DNA from 2 places in the Metabacillus sp. RB-C-LZQ-3-1 genome. Region 1 is predicted to be linked to the other one. Evidence: predicted binding sites of a transcription regulator. Region 1 holds the regulator's gene; the other holds the start of a gene.
The links. The regulator LexA, encoded in region 1, represses DNA repair genes until DNA is damaged. The targets are predictions, from matches to a motif close to CGAACATATGTTCG.

Region 1 (7,372 bases):
AACGGCAAACGGTGAAGTACTCATTCAATTGACTCAAAAAAGAGAAAGACCGCATCCTGCTACATATATTGGAAAAGGAAAAGTTGATGAATTACTAAACTTAGTGGAAGATCTAAGTCCTGATATCGTGATTTTTAATGATGAATTATCACCAAGTCAGCTTAGAAATTTGTCTGCTATTTTAGATGTAAGAATAATTGATCGAACCCAGTTGATTTTAGATATTTTTGCTCAGCGTGCAAAGTCTAAAGAAGGAAAGCTTCAAGTGGAATTGGCTCAACTTCAGTATTTACTCCCAAGATTAACAGGGCAAGGTATTGCCTTATCACGTCAAGGAGGAGGTATTGGAACAAGAGGTCCAGGAGAAACTCAATTAGAAACTGACCGTCGGCATATCAGAAATCGCATTAATGAAATCAAACAACAGCTAGCAGCGGTTGTTCGCCATAGAAATCGCTACCGTGAACGTCGCAAGAAAAACCAAGCGTTTCAAATTGCGTTAGTTGGCTATACAAACGCTGGGAAATCAACGATCTTTAATCGCTTAACAACAGCAGGCAGTTATGAAGAAAATTTATTATTTGCTACATTAGATCCAATGACACGCAAGGTCCTGTTACCTTCAACATATCAAGCTTTGATAACAGATACGGTTGGGTTTATTCAAGATTTACCAACAACACTTGTCGCTGCTTTCCGTTCTACCTTAGAGGAGGTAAAGGAAGCTGATCTTATTTTACACGTAGTTGATAGCTCTAATGAAGACTATTCCAACCATGAAAAAACAGTTTATAAACTTTTAGAGCAACTTGAAGTATCAGATAGACCGATTTTAACCGTTTATAATAAGAAGGATCTTACTCCTGCATCATTTGTTCCATCACCTTCAGCTGATTATGTGAAAATAACAGCCTTTAACGAAGCGGACTTAGAAATGTTATTGACCAAGGTTGAAACAATTGCTAAGGATTCAATGAAACAATACTCCATCCTTGTACCGGCAAATGAAGGCAGATTGATTTCCCAATTGAAAACAGAGTCATTAATTGAAAAGATCGAATTTAATGAGAAACGTGAAAAGTATGAAATAGAGGGTTTCGTTCTTCCTGAACATTCGATCAACTCACAACTAGAGAAGTTTAACGGAGAGGGTTAAGAAATGTTTGATTTTTTGAAAAATGGTGAGAAACTTGCACCAATCGTAGAGAATGTAGAAAAAAAGATTCGTTCAATTCATTCAGTAATAGATAAAATGAGTGAAGTTAATCAATTTAAGGTATTAAAAAGCTTCCAGCATCATAGGGTAAGCGACTCTCACTTTATCCCGACTACAGGTTATGGCTACGATGATATTGGAAGGGATACGTTAGAAAAAGTCTATGCAGACGTGTTTGGTGGTGAAGCGGGATTAGTTCGACCACAAATTATTTCAGGTACTCACGCTATATCGATTGCATTGTTTGGGGTTTTAAGACCAGGAGATGAACTCCTTTATATCACTGGTAAGCCATATGACACGCTAGAAGAGATTGTAGGGATAAGAGGAAGTGGCATCGGTTCTTTAAAAGAATTTCAAATCGATTATCAATCAGTAGAATTAAAGGAAAATGGAGCAGTAAATTATGAAGCAGTAAAGCAAGCTATTACCAATAAAACAAAAATGATCGGAATTCAAAGATCTAAAGGATATGCCACAAGACCATCGTTTACAATTTCAGAAATTCAAGAAATGATTAATTTTGTTAAATCCTTAAAAGAAGATATTGTCATTTTCGTAGATAACTGCTATGGTGAATTTGTAGAAGAACTGGAGCCTTGTCATGTAGGGGCAGACCTAATGGCTGGATCACTCATCAAAAATCCAGGTGGTGGACTTGCCAAAACAGGTGGTTATCTTGTTGGTAAACAAGATTTAATCGACGCCTGCGCATTTCGTATGACATCCCCGGGAATAGGAGCCGAAGCAGGTGCGTCTCTATATAGCTTGCAAGAGATGTATCAAGGGTTCTTTATGGCACCGCATGTAGTGGGACAAGCATTAAAGGGAGCAGTATTTACTTCCGCATTCTTAGAGGAATTGGGTTTAAAGACAAGCCCAATGTGGAACAGTAAAAGGACTGACTTAATACAGTCTGTTCAATTTGATGATCCAGACATGATGGTCGCTTTTTGTCAAGCAATCCAGTATTCATCACCAATTAATTCACATGTAACACCATACCCGAACTATATGCCTGGGTATGAGGATGATGTCATAATGGCAGCAGGAACTTTTATTCAAGGAGCTAGCATCGAGCTGTCTGCTGATGGACCGCTACGGGCACCTTACGTTGCATATGTTCAAGGCGGACTTACATACTCTCATGTGAAAATTGCAGTTTGTTCAGCTGTCGATTCTTTAATAGACAAAAATTTAATCTCGATTGTTAGTTAACTACAAAAATAGATGACGAAACTATGTTATGTAAGCTGACATTTAATTGACACATAATGTTACATAGGTTATAATGAAAACAGTTAACTAAAAGGAGCGAATAACATGAGTGATAATATTCGACGCTCAATGCCCCTATTTCCTATTGGAATTGTTATGCAGCTCACTGATTTATCTGCAAGGCAAATTCGTTATTATGAAGAAAATGAATTGATTTTTCCAGCTAGAACGGAGAGCAATCGAAGATTATTTTCATTTAACGATGTAGATAAATTATTGGAGATTCGTAATTTAATTGAACAGGGTGTCAACTTAGCGGGAATAAAGGAAATTTTCTCCCGTAAAAGCTCACATAAAGAAGAAAAACAAGAGCAACCTAAAACAGTTGAAAAACCTGATTTAAGTGATGCTGAATTACGAAAACTTCTTAAGTCTGAGCTTATGCAGGCGGGTCGTTTTAATCGACCTACATTGAGACATGGTGACATGTCAAGATTTTTCCATTAATATAGTAGCAATGAATAATTGAATATAACTTTTTGAAATTGGAGAGGAGATTTTCAGGGTGGCTAAATATTCAAGAGAAGATATTGTGAGCTTAGTAAAAGAGAATAATGTAAAATACATCCGTTTACAATTTACGGATATTCTTGGAACAATTAAAAACGTTGAAATTCCAGTAAGTCAGCTTGATAAAGCACTTGATAACAAAATGATGTTTGATGGTTCTTCAATTGAAGGTTTTGTCCGTATTGAAGAGTCTGATATGTATTTATATCCTGATTTAGATACATTTGTTATCTTCCCTTGGACTGCTGAAAAAGGAAAAGTAGCTCGTTTTATTTGTGATATCTATAATCCAGATGGAACTCCATTTGCAGGTGACCCACGTAATAATTTACGTCGTATCCTAAGTGAAATGGAAGAGCTTGGATTTACTGATTTTAACTTAGGGCCAGAGCCGGAATTCTTCTTATTTAAATTAGACGAAAAAGGCGAGCCAACACTTGAACTTAATGATAATGGCGGTTACTTTGACTTAGCACCAACGGATCTTGGTGAAAACTGCCGTCGTGATATCGTTCTAGAGCTTGAAGAAATGGGCTTCGAAATTGAAGCTTCTCACCACGAAGTGGCTCCAGGACAACATGAGATTGACTTTAAATATGCTTCTGCAATTAAAGCATGTGATGATATTCAAACATTTAAACTAGTTGTAAAGACAATTGCTCGTAAGCATGGTTTACATGCTACATTTATGCCAAAACCATTATTTGGTGTTAATGGTTCAGGTATGCACTGTAACTTATCTTTATTCAGTAAAGGGGAAAATGCATTCCTTGATCCAAATGGTGATCTGCAATTAAGTGATACTGCAAGACAATTTATCGCAGGAATTATTAAACATGCACCTGCATTTACTGCAGTGACAAACCCAACTGTAAACTCATACAAACGTCTTGTTCCTGGTTATGAAGCACCTTGTTATGTTGCTTGGTCTGCACAAAACAGAAGTCCACTAATTCGTATTCCAGCTTCGCGTGGTTTAAGTACTCGTGTTGAAGTACGTAGTGTTGACCCTGCTGCAAACCCTTATTTAGCAATGAGTGTTTTATTAGCTGCAGGTCTTGATGGGATTAAAAATAATCTTGATGCTCCAAAACCAATTGATCGTAACATTTATGTTATGTCTAAAGAAGAGCGTGTTGAAAATGGAATCGTTGATTTACCGGCAACATTAGCTCAAGCATTAGATTTATTAAAAGCTGACAGCACAATGAAGCATGCTTTAGGTGAACACTTATTTGAGCACTTTATTGAAGCAAAAGAAATCGAGTGGGATATGTTCCGTACACAGGTTCACCCATGGGAAAGAGAGCAATACATGTCAATGTATTAATAGTAAAAAGCCTCGACAAATTGTCGAGGCTTTTTTGCTGCTATAAAAAAAGCTTATCCTTCAATACTTAGTGTACAGTGCGATAAACGCCAATTACTTTTCCTAATATACTAACATTTCGTAAAATAATAGGTTCCATAGTTGAATTTTCAGGTTGCAGGCGAATATAATCTTTTTCCTTAAAAAATCTTTTACATGTTGCCTCATCATCATCTGTCATAGCAACAACAATATCACCGTTGTTTGCTGTTTGCTGCTGGCGAACGATTACTAAATCACCATCTAAAATTCCAGCCTCAATCATACTTTCACCCATAATTTCTAACATGAATACATGTTCATCATCTGAAACATAGCGATCTGGTAAAGGAAAATATTCTTCAACATTTTCGATTGCAGTAATAGGAAGACCTGCTGTTACCTTCCCGATTACTGGAACATTAATGACATTGTTCTTAGGGATATGGGATGTTTCTTCTTCTAAGATTTCGATTGCTCTAGGTTTTGTAGGGTCCCGTCTAATTAATCCTTTTGATTCTAATCTAGCTAAATGACCATGAACTGTGGAGCTTGATGCTAGTCCTACTGCTTCACCAATTTCACGAACGGAAGGTGGGTAACCTTTCTTTTGGACCTCATCTTTTATAAAACTTAAAATATCTTGTTGTCTTTTTGATAGTTTCGTCATCCTTTGTGACACCTCGGATCCTCTAATTTATGTTTATTATAGCATCTTTTACCTATATATACAAACATAAGTTCGAAAAAACACTTGACTAGAACAGTTGTTCGTACTATACTGAGTTTATAAATACGAACAAATATTCTTATGGGGTGTTATTATGAAAAGGGAATCATTATCTTACATACTAGCTTTTTTTGTCGTTCTACTAGCAATAACAGTAGGAATTACTTACACTAATAAAACAGATAGCTTAGAAAATTATCATCAAGTTGAAATTAAAGAAGGCGATAGTCTTTGGACAATTGCTGATCAATTCCAAGAGAATAAAAATATTTCAAAGCAAGAATTTGTCAAATGGGTTCAGGAAAAAAATAATCTTTATTCTACTACAATAAAACCTGGAGACATTGTTTTTGTCCCAGTACAAAAAGAAGAAATTTATCAATTTCATCAGATTGCTAGTGAATAAATAGTAAGATTTTTTGGTTAAGGTGATGTGATAGTTTATGAAGGCGGTTGTTTATTGTCGAGTAAGTACCGAGAAAGATACGCAGGACACGTCAATTGAGAGACAAAAGGAAGAGTTACTATCATTAGCTGCTTCTCATAATATGGACGTGATAAAAGTAATAGAAGATAGACATAGTGGTTATGATGTAGACCGTGATGGAATTATTGAAGCACTTGCATTATTAAAAGATAAGAAGGCATCGGTTCTTCTAGTTCAAGATGATACAAGATTAGGGAGAGGACACGCGAAAATTGCCCTTTTACACGAAATAAAAAAGTTAGAAGCTACAGTATTCACACTAAACGAAAAGGGTGAACCTGAACTATCAGAAACGGATTCAATGGTATTGAATATTTTAGCTGCAGTGGAAGAGTTTCAAAGAAAACTTATCAATTACAAGATTAAAAGAGGGATGAATCGGGCTATTGAGAATGGATTTAAGCCTCAGAATAATTTAAAAAACCAGGATCAAGGTGGAGGTCGTGAGAAGATCGAGGTACCAATTGAAGAAATACTTAAGTTAAGAGATAAAAAGCTAACATTTCATGAAATAGCTGCTACCCTTAGAGGTGTCGGCTTCGAAGTAAGCAAAGCAACAGTTCATAGGAGGTATAAGGAACACGTAGAAAAGCTTCAAATTAATTCAGATGATAGTAATGTTCAATGAGACATTGATGTTCATTCAGTTGTTATTTTCCTCTCAATTTAGTATGATGACATTTGTGGTATTAAACCAAAATATTAAATAATCTAAAACATGATTGTAGTTTCTTATCATTTTGTTGATTAGAATAGTTACTAGTTATGAGAGGAGTACTGATATGTTACCAAAGTCTAAAATAGATCGTATAAATGAATTATCAAAGAAATCAAAAGCAAAAGGCTTAACAGAGAAAGAGAAGACAGAACAACAAGCTTTGCGAAAAGAATATTTACAAGCTTTTCGTTCATCAATGAAAAGTACACTAAAGGGTGTTACAGTTGTTGATCCAAATGGAAATGATGTAACTCCTCAAAAAATTAAAAATGAGAGAAGAAAAGATCTTCATTAATAGCAGGGGGGAGAGATCTATTTCTCCTCTTATTTTTTTAGATAAGCTAGTTTAAAACTCTTTGCACTTAGTTTTAGAGTCTAGCTCCAGCGCCTAGCCTTAGATCGCACAGGATGTGTAAGTGCAATACAGCGAAAGCCTCCAGGGTCTAACGACTTTGTAATAGAAGGCAAAGAACACCTTTTATTACAAAGTGGGGTTATTTGCCCTAGGCTAACCAAGGCGCTCGCGCTTTTCTATGAATTTGTAAATAAGTAGATTCGTTCGACAAAAATAGTGGCTTATCTCTCCAGTTTAAGACAATTATTTCTTTTGATTTCTTATATAATTAGAGAAATAGAATGGTTGGGGAGAGTGAAATGGTGAGACACTATTATATTTATTTAATAGAAGAAGAGTTTGCGAGTCATTACTTTGGACGGGAATCTAAAATCTACCATCTGTTTCAAGACTTTCACTGGACATCAGCTCGTTCAGCTCATGGAAGTACGATCGAAAAACAAATTCATTATATTACAAAACCAATCCCAGCATTATTTATACATCAACTTCTTGGTACGCATTTATCAAACCGTTCGGATTATCAAATGTTCCATCATATACATAAAATTGCTCTTAAAGGAAACGTAGGGAATGCCACTCTCATTGTAAAAAATCGACATCTTGAGCTTTCATCTGATGGAAGTTTTGAAGCAGAAACAATATTCTTTGAAGTATTACGAAAGTTTGATCCTTGTTTTTTAGCTATGGACTTTAAAGGTGAAAGATATGGTTGGTTAAACCCAATAAA
Region 2 (7,372 bases), on a different contig from region 1:
TCCTTTGTTGGCATCCCAGCCTGTGCACCGAGCTTTGTGACAGAAAGGGCAGCAGCAGCGTTTGCAAACTGACTGGACTCCATCAATGATAATCCGTTACTAAGAGATACAGCTAATGCTCCATTAAATGTATCCCCTGCTCCAGTCGAGTCAATCGTCTCAACTTGATACCCACTGATAAGCTGTTCCTTTCCATCCTGAAAAAGCTGGATTCCTTTTGACCCTCTTGTAACAATACTCTTTCTTTTTAAGGCCTCGGTTTCTTCCTTGGATAGATTTGTACTAGCAAGAAGACTTTCTAATTCGTGTTCATTTGGTGTGACGTAGGTTGCCTGAAGGATTAAATTTTTCGGCAGCTTCTGCATTGGTGCTGGATTTAGAATGACCGGTACTTTATGTTTACGGGCTATCTCGGTTGCTAGAACAACGCTTTCTAATGGGATTTCTAATTGCAGTAAAAGGATATCAGCATTTGCAATCAGCTGTTCATGTTGTTGAACAATTGTTGGTGTAAGTTTATGATTGGCACCTGCTACAACAATAATGCTGTTGTCACCTTCTGACAACGTAATAGATGCGACACCTGTTGAAGTAGCTGAGATGGTTTGTATGTAGTCCGTATGAACACCTTGTTTTTGTAAATGCTGCTTTAATTCACTGCCAAATGCATCATCTCCAACACAGCCAAGTAAGGCAACATCCGCCCCCAGCTTCGCAGCAGCTACCGCTTGATTGGCACCTTTCCCACCCGGGACCGTGAAAAAGTTTTCACCTAGAACCGTTTCGCCTACCCTTGGAATCTGATTTGTCTGTGTCACAAGGTCCATGTTGACGCTGCCTACAACCACAACCTTTGGATTCTTCATTTAAGTATTCTCCCCTTAATATAAAACAGCGCCCTAAAGGCGCTGCTCATTTTATACATGTGGCTCAATTAAGCCATATTTTCCATCTTTACGTTTATAAACAACATTTGTTTTATTCGTTTTCGCATCTGTGTAAACGAAGAAATTATGTCCAAGCATGTCCATTTGAAGAATTGCTTCCTCACTGTCCATCGGCTTAAGATTAAATCGTTTTGTACGAACAACTTCTTCTGATTCTTCCACTTCTTCCTGTGGAATATCTTCAGGCTGATAATTACTAAACACAAACTTTGGAGCACCCTGCTCACGAAGCTTGCGGTTTACTTTTGTTTTATGCTTACGAATTTGACGCTCTAATTTATTGACAACAAGATCGATTGCCGCGTACATGTCTTGATGATTTTCCTCAGCACGTAGCACCAAATCTGTCATTGGAATTGTAACCTCAATTTTAGATTCCTGATCATTGTAATACTTTAAGTTAACATTGACATTTGCGTCAACGGACTCTTCAAAGTATCTCTCAAGCTTACCAATTTTCTTTTCTGCATATTCTCTTAATGCTGGAGTTATTTCAATGTTTTCCCCTCTGACGTTATATCTCATGATTGAACTCCTCCTTTTTGATAAAGCTATGTAGTATTATTTCTATACTTCCCTGCCTGTCTCCTGCATAAACTTGAAAAAAGTTTGTGAGATTTTGAAATAATTTGTAGAAGATTGTAAGTTTGGGTAAAGTTTGTGAAGGTGACTTTAAGGGTATGTAAATAGTTTATGTTGAGTGTTTAGAATAAATGAAAAAACTCGCCCTTAGGTTGGCGAGTTTTTTTAGTGGATGATATATGGTTTCAACTGCTTCTGCATAGACTCTTTCCATGCCAGGTAAGCAGGAAATAAATGATTTTTCACAAATTCTTGATTGGTATCTAAGGAAGTAAATATTGATGAGTCTTCATCTAAAGCTAAGATCACCTGGTCAAACTTCCCCATCTCCTCAACAAGCTCATGTTCATCTTGCAATAGTCAATAGAGTGTTTTATGGGTTGAGTCAACATGATAAAAGGCGGCTAAAATATCTTTAAAAATGCGGTCACCTTCAGTTAGCTCAAGATTTGTAAAGCTTTGAACAACATAGTCAAAGCCTTCCTCAATTGTATTTAAGAGATTGTTATAAAAATGAATCATCTCATAGTGGTCGCTTGTTAAGATTGCCATCATTTTCACCTATTTTCGTTTGTCGTAGAACATACCATCTGATGTAGAGATGTTTTGGTATGGGTTTACGTACTGTTGATTAGAAGTTTTTGTTTTCTTAAGCTGAATCATATCTTGTTGAATAAGCTGCTTTAATTCAGCCATCTTCTTTACGATCACTTCATTCCATTGAACAACTTGTTGAAAGAGTTCCTTTTCATTGATGGAAAATGGAGGGTGAATATCTGGCAAAAGAAGTTCTCTTTGTTCAATTAATGAATTTATTTTTTCTATTCGATCATCCCGTTGATCTTTACCGAATGACTGAGAGACTAACTGAAAAAGCTGTTCCGTCAAAGCATGAACCTTTTCTACTGCACTCACTACGCTTGTCCACCTTGTCGATGCTGTTGCTGACGGGTGATTTGAATAACCTGCTTCCATGTGTCACGAAACTCTACAACTAAGCCTTCCACTTCTTGCAAAATTGAAGGATCATTTTTAACATTTGCTTCAGTTAAACGGTGAATCATATATTCATACATGACCGCCATATTTTGCGAGATATCAAGATCCATATTTAACGTGATCATAAGCTCAGTGATAATTTTTTGTGCCTTTTGAATGTTTGTGTTCTTTTCTTCTATCTTTTTATGTTCAATCGCCAAGCTAGCTTGTTTGATAAATTTGATGCAGCCATTATAGAGCATTAACGTTACTTCACCTGGTGAGGCAGTTGTCACTGCATTTTGTTGGTAGGCTGCGTAAGGATTATTCATTGCCAAAGTAGACACTCCTTTTATTATGCGAATTGCTGCATGAGATAAGACATTTGTTCGTTTGAACGTTGGATCGCTTTTTCCATTGCTGTAAATTGGCGCCAGTAACGGTCTTCTATTTGGATTAGACGGTCTTGGAATCGATCGATTTGATCTTCAACTGAGTTGATATTTCTTCCTATCGTGAATTGGTTATTTACTTTTAAAGAGTTACCAGCTCTTTTTTCAATATTATCAATCGTGTTTTTTATCGTAGAACGTAATCTCTTAGCAATTCCAGTTGTTTCTTCAGTCGTTCCTTCTGCATTAAACAATTGATAGATAGCAGAAGGATTTTCTTGGATTTTTTCTCGTAATTTTGTTTCATCGATGATTAATTTCCCTTTATCTAAGTAATTAGAAGAGGTTTTAATCCCGATCTCCGCTAGTTGCTTAAACCCTTCAATAGTAGAAGCGTTTGTAACAGGAGAATAAAAATCCATTCTCATACTATTTAATCCGCTTGAAAGAATAGAGTCATTCTTTAACAATCCGCTTTTGGCTTTTTCTTCCCAAAGCTCGATTGTTTTGTCTTCCATTTCCTTCTTTTGCTCTTCAGTTAGAGGTTGGTAGTCACGATAGCGTTCTTCCGATATCTTCCCGTTAATTTTTTCAATCACTTCATTGTATTTATTAACAAATTGAACAATTGAATCAAGTATACTGTCTACATCTGTTGATGATGATACGGATACCGGTCCTGAATTTGTTACAGCTTTTGCTGTGTATTCAATTCCATTAATGGTGAATGTATTTGAGCTTTTTTTCATTTCATATCCGTTTACCTTAACGGTTGCGTCCTGTCCATTCTGATCAGCTACTAATGTTTTACCTGAGGTACCACCAAATGTAAAACCAAGGTTGCTCATAAATGTTTGGGTAGCAGCTTCAGACGTTGCATCTCGATCATCTAATGAAATTTCTGCTCCTGAACCTGTTTTGTTGTTCGTAAAAACAAGCGTTTCTTTAAATGTGCCATCAGCAGCTTTAATGTTTTCTTTCATTGCTGTTACACCTAGGCTTGAGGAGTTAATTTTACTGACAACCTGATCTAATGTATCCGTTGCTGATAATTTAATAGAAGCAAATCTATATTCAGTAGCACCTGGATCTTTGACTTTAAACTTTAATTCAATGTCCTGTGCTGTATATCCGCTAATATCTCCTGATGTTTTCCAGCTTGTTGAACTAGCTAAATTTAAAACATCAATTGTTGCTGACACATTTGTTTGTGCGTTAATGGCTTTTGCAGTAACCTTTGACTCATCTGAGCTTGTGACTGACTTTTTCAGAAAAGTTGCTTGTCTTCCTATACTATTTTGATTTACAAAGAGCATATCATCTAACTCTTTTAATAATTTATTCATTTCTCGATAATCATCACGCTGCCACTCTAATGTCTGCTTTTTTTGTGTAAGCTTATCTAGAGGCATACGTTCCGCTTTCATCAAGTCACTTACGATTGTATCAATATCCATTCCGCTGGCTAAGCCGCCAATTCGCATGGCCATTTCATCACCGCCTTAAATCTTTTTATCTACTATTAATCCGATGAACTCAGTCATCGCGGCATATACATCTAGTACTTTTTTAGAAGGAATCTCTCGAACAATTTCTTTTGTTTCATTATCTACAACTGTTACATAGTATTCATTTAGTTTTTCATGCAGCTTGAATTGAATATGTGTGCTTGAGGATTCGATAAAATCGTTGATTCCTTTAACCGCTTTTTCCAGCTGCTCTTTTGATGGTTGATCGAGCGGTAATTGTGTTTGTTGTTCATTATCTAATTTTCTATCGATGTCTTGAGTCATATTTATTCTTGGAAGTGCAGTCTGTGATGTGATGTTTTCAACAGGCATTGTCAACACTCCTATATTTTGTTGTCTATTGTTTTTATCGGACAATTTCAGAAAATGTTAATACTGGTCTATTGGATATTTTACGTAAACTTATCCTAAATGTAACAAAAAGAAAACAAATGTTCGGTATTGTTAAAATGAGGTGATTCTATGGACAATATTAAAACTATTAGTGTTGATAAAAGAAGTATGCTTTTAGCAAGTATTATTGGTGATGGAGAAATAACGAAGATTTATCATGGATCAAGAAGAAAAAATAATAGTTATAGAGAGCATTTTAGTATGAATCAGTTAGAATATCGAATCTGGAAAACAAAGCAATTACGAGAATATTTCTATTTAACCCAACAGAGTAGTTGCTTGAGGTCGAAATCTTTACCACTGTTCACTTCACTATTCCCCTTCTTTTATGATGAAACTGGAGAAAAACATATTCCTATAGACTTATTGAAGTATTGTACTTCATTTTATTTTTTGCTTGTTTTATACCTCGACGATGGATCATTAATCTTAAGTAAACGAATTAATCATAGGTCCAAGAAGATCTATCTTATGCCTGCAATTTCCTTTTATCTTCAATGTTACAAAAAGAATGAATTAGAACTCCTTGGTCATTTTATTTCAGAGCAATTCAAGTATGAGCTTAAACTTAATAAACGCAATGATGGCAACGGGTATATTTTAAAAATGACAAAAACAAAAGATGTATATCGCTTTTTAAATGAAGTTAAATCAACAATAAGTAATTGCGAAAGTATGCGCTATAAATTTGATTGGGAATATCGATTTAATGTAGAAAAGGAAAAATTGCAATTAGATTATCCTAGTTATTCTGTTATTGAAACTGACTCCTCAAGATTTTCAAACTACACAGAAAAGGAAGTAATGGATATAATCAGGTTGAAATTAGAAGGTCAAACAGACCAAGCTATAGCTTATTACCTAAATCGAACTTATTGGTCTGTGGTTTATAAGATAAAAGATTTGCGAAAGAAGGGTTGCTTTCTCGACAATAACTCTTGATTTAAAACACTAGATTATGTAATTAGCACATATAATCTAAATAAAAAATAGGACTCTAGAAAAACTAGAGTCCCATTTATATAAATTAAAAATTAACGAAGAAGTTGAAGAACTCCTTGTGGTTGTTGGTTCGCTTGCTTTGCGACTGTATCTTTCGATTACAGAATAGACTATATCTTCACCCTAAATTTAGGGGCTGGGCACTTCGAATGGCTTTTGCCACCCTACGAATCTCATTGTCATAGTATTTCACCTTAGACAGTGCATTCTAGTCGTTGAACCTTCTCCAGAGTTTCCTCACAGGAACTTGGCTGCTGATTATCCATTGTTTCATCTGCATCATTTTCACACCTTCACGCCTACCGTTTCCAGTTACGTTGTGGTTGATGAAGCTTTAGGAAGTTCCAGCAATTCACCCAGTTATACTCTAGCTCGTTACCAAGCTAGACGCCCTTCAAATCATTATCTCAAGAGTTGTAAAACTCCTTGAGGCATTTGATTTGATTGAGCCAACATTGCTTGTGCTGCTTGAGAAAGAATAGAATTCTTTGTTTGTTCCATCATTTCTTTCGCCATCGTGCGAACATTTGCTTTCACAAATGACCAGACTATATCTTCACCCTCTAGCATTCTAGTAGGGGTCGGGCACTTCGGATTCACAATGCTGATGGACATTGTTTCACCTATGGATTTCATCACCTTGAGCTTAGCCTTTAGGTGGTCTATCCTAGTCGTTGAACCTTCTCCACTCTTTCGAGACAGGAGCTTGGCTGCTGATTGCCCAATCTTTTCTTTTTTCAAACATTCACGCTTGTCGTTGCCAACTACGTTTTAGTAAGAAAAGCTCTAAGGGGTTTCCAGCAATTCACCCGATTATGATCTCTAGCCGTTACCAGCTAGGACGACTGTGCTTGTCACTGCTTATGCAGCTAAAGCATAATCTACGTCACGGATACGAGATTCCGCAGCTGTTAGGTTTTCAGAAGATGTACCTAGGTTGTTAATAGTATGTTCTAAGCGATTTTGGAATGCACCTAGTTTAGAGCGTTCTGCAGAAACGTTTTTTATTGCATCATCAATCGTTGAAATAGCAGAAGAGGCACCACTCTGTGTAGATACATCTACATTGTCAATATGCAAATCAGCTGTCTTCATTGAACTGATACCAACATTAATAGTCTGGTTTGAGTTAGAACCAATCTGGAAAGTCAAAGCATCTGATGGGGTACCTGTAGTGTTAGCATCTTTTCTAGTAACAAGAGTGAAGGAATCCCCTACTTTGATTTTAGTAGAATCTACATCTACATCAATACCACCACCAACAGTAATTGTGTCTGCAGCAGCACCACTTGCAGTGAAAGTAGCTTCTGCAGATTCAACGCCTGTTGATTCTGGAGTTATGGTGTAAGAATAAGTATCTGTACTAGCATCATACTTGGTAACCTTAACTGTAAATGTATCATCTGCTGTTACAACTGCAGCAGTAGTTGCATCACTATCAGGAGCAGTAGCTGTATTAATCGCAACAGTGAAATCACCTGTTTTACTTGTTACAGTTGCACTTTCTGCTTTAAAAGAATAATCGTCCAAATCACCATTTAATAGTTTT

Region 2: a site for LexA is predicted at 4,853-4,866, ahead of AC4GZ8_RS13300 (DNA endonuclease). Genes of this name have one in related genera too.

The regions. Positions count from the first base shown of each region.
Region 1 covers NZ_JBZFLI010000002.1:123,025-130,396, forward strand. Annotated here, with positions in the region: gene hflX (GTPase HflX) at 1-1,156, shown strand, start outside; gene AC4GZ8_RS03965 (methionine gamma-lyase family protein) at 1,160-2,434, shown strand; gene AC4GZ8_RS03970 (MerR family transcriptional regulator) at 2,540-2,941, shown strand; gene glnA (type I glutamate--ammonia ligase) at 3,000-4,334, shown strand; gene lexA (transcriptional repressor LexA) at 4,402-5,022, opposite strand; gene yneA (cell division suppressor protein YneA) at 5,177-5,488, shown strand; gene AC4GZ8_RS03990 (YneB family resolvase-like protein) at 5,526-6,197, shown strand; gene AC4GZ8_RS03995 (DUF896 domain-containing protein) at 6,352-6,582, shown strand; gene sirA (sporulation inhibitor of replication protein SirA) at 6,942-7,372, shown strand, end outside.
Region 2 covers NZ_JBZFLI010000007.1:119,480-126,851, reverse strand. Annotated here, with positions in the region: gene rbsK (ribokinase) at 1-866, opposite strand, end outside; gene hpf (ribosome hibernation-promoting factor, HPF/YfiA family) at 918-1,472, opposite strand; gene AC4GZ8_RS13330 (hypothetical protein) at 1,695-1,838, opposite strand; gene AC4GZ8_RS13325 (DUF8042 domain-containing protein) at 1,890-2,081, opposite strand; gene fliT (flagellar protein FliT) at 2,091-2,444, opposite strand; gene fliS (flagellar export chaperone FliS) at 2,444-2,845, opposite strand; gene AC4GZ8_RS13310 (flagellar hook-associated protein 2) at 2,863-4,389, opposite strand; gene flaG (flagellar protein FlaG) at 4,402-4,740, opposite strand; gene AC4GZ8_RS13300 (DNA endonuclease) at 4,891-5,763, shown strand; gene AC4GZ8_RS13295 (flagellin) at 6,226-6,564, opposite strand; gene AC4GZ8_RS13290 (flagellin N-terminal helical domain-containing protein) at 6,685-7,372, opposite strand, start outside.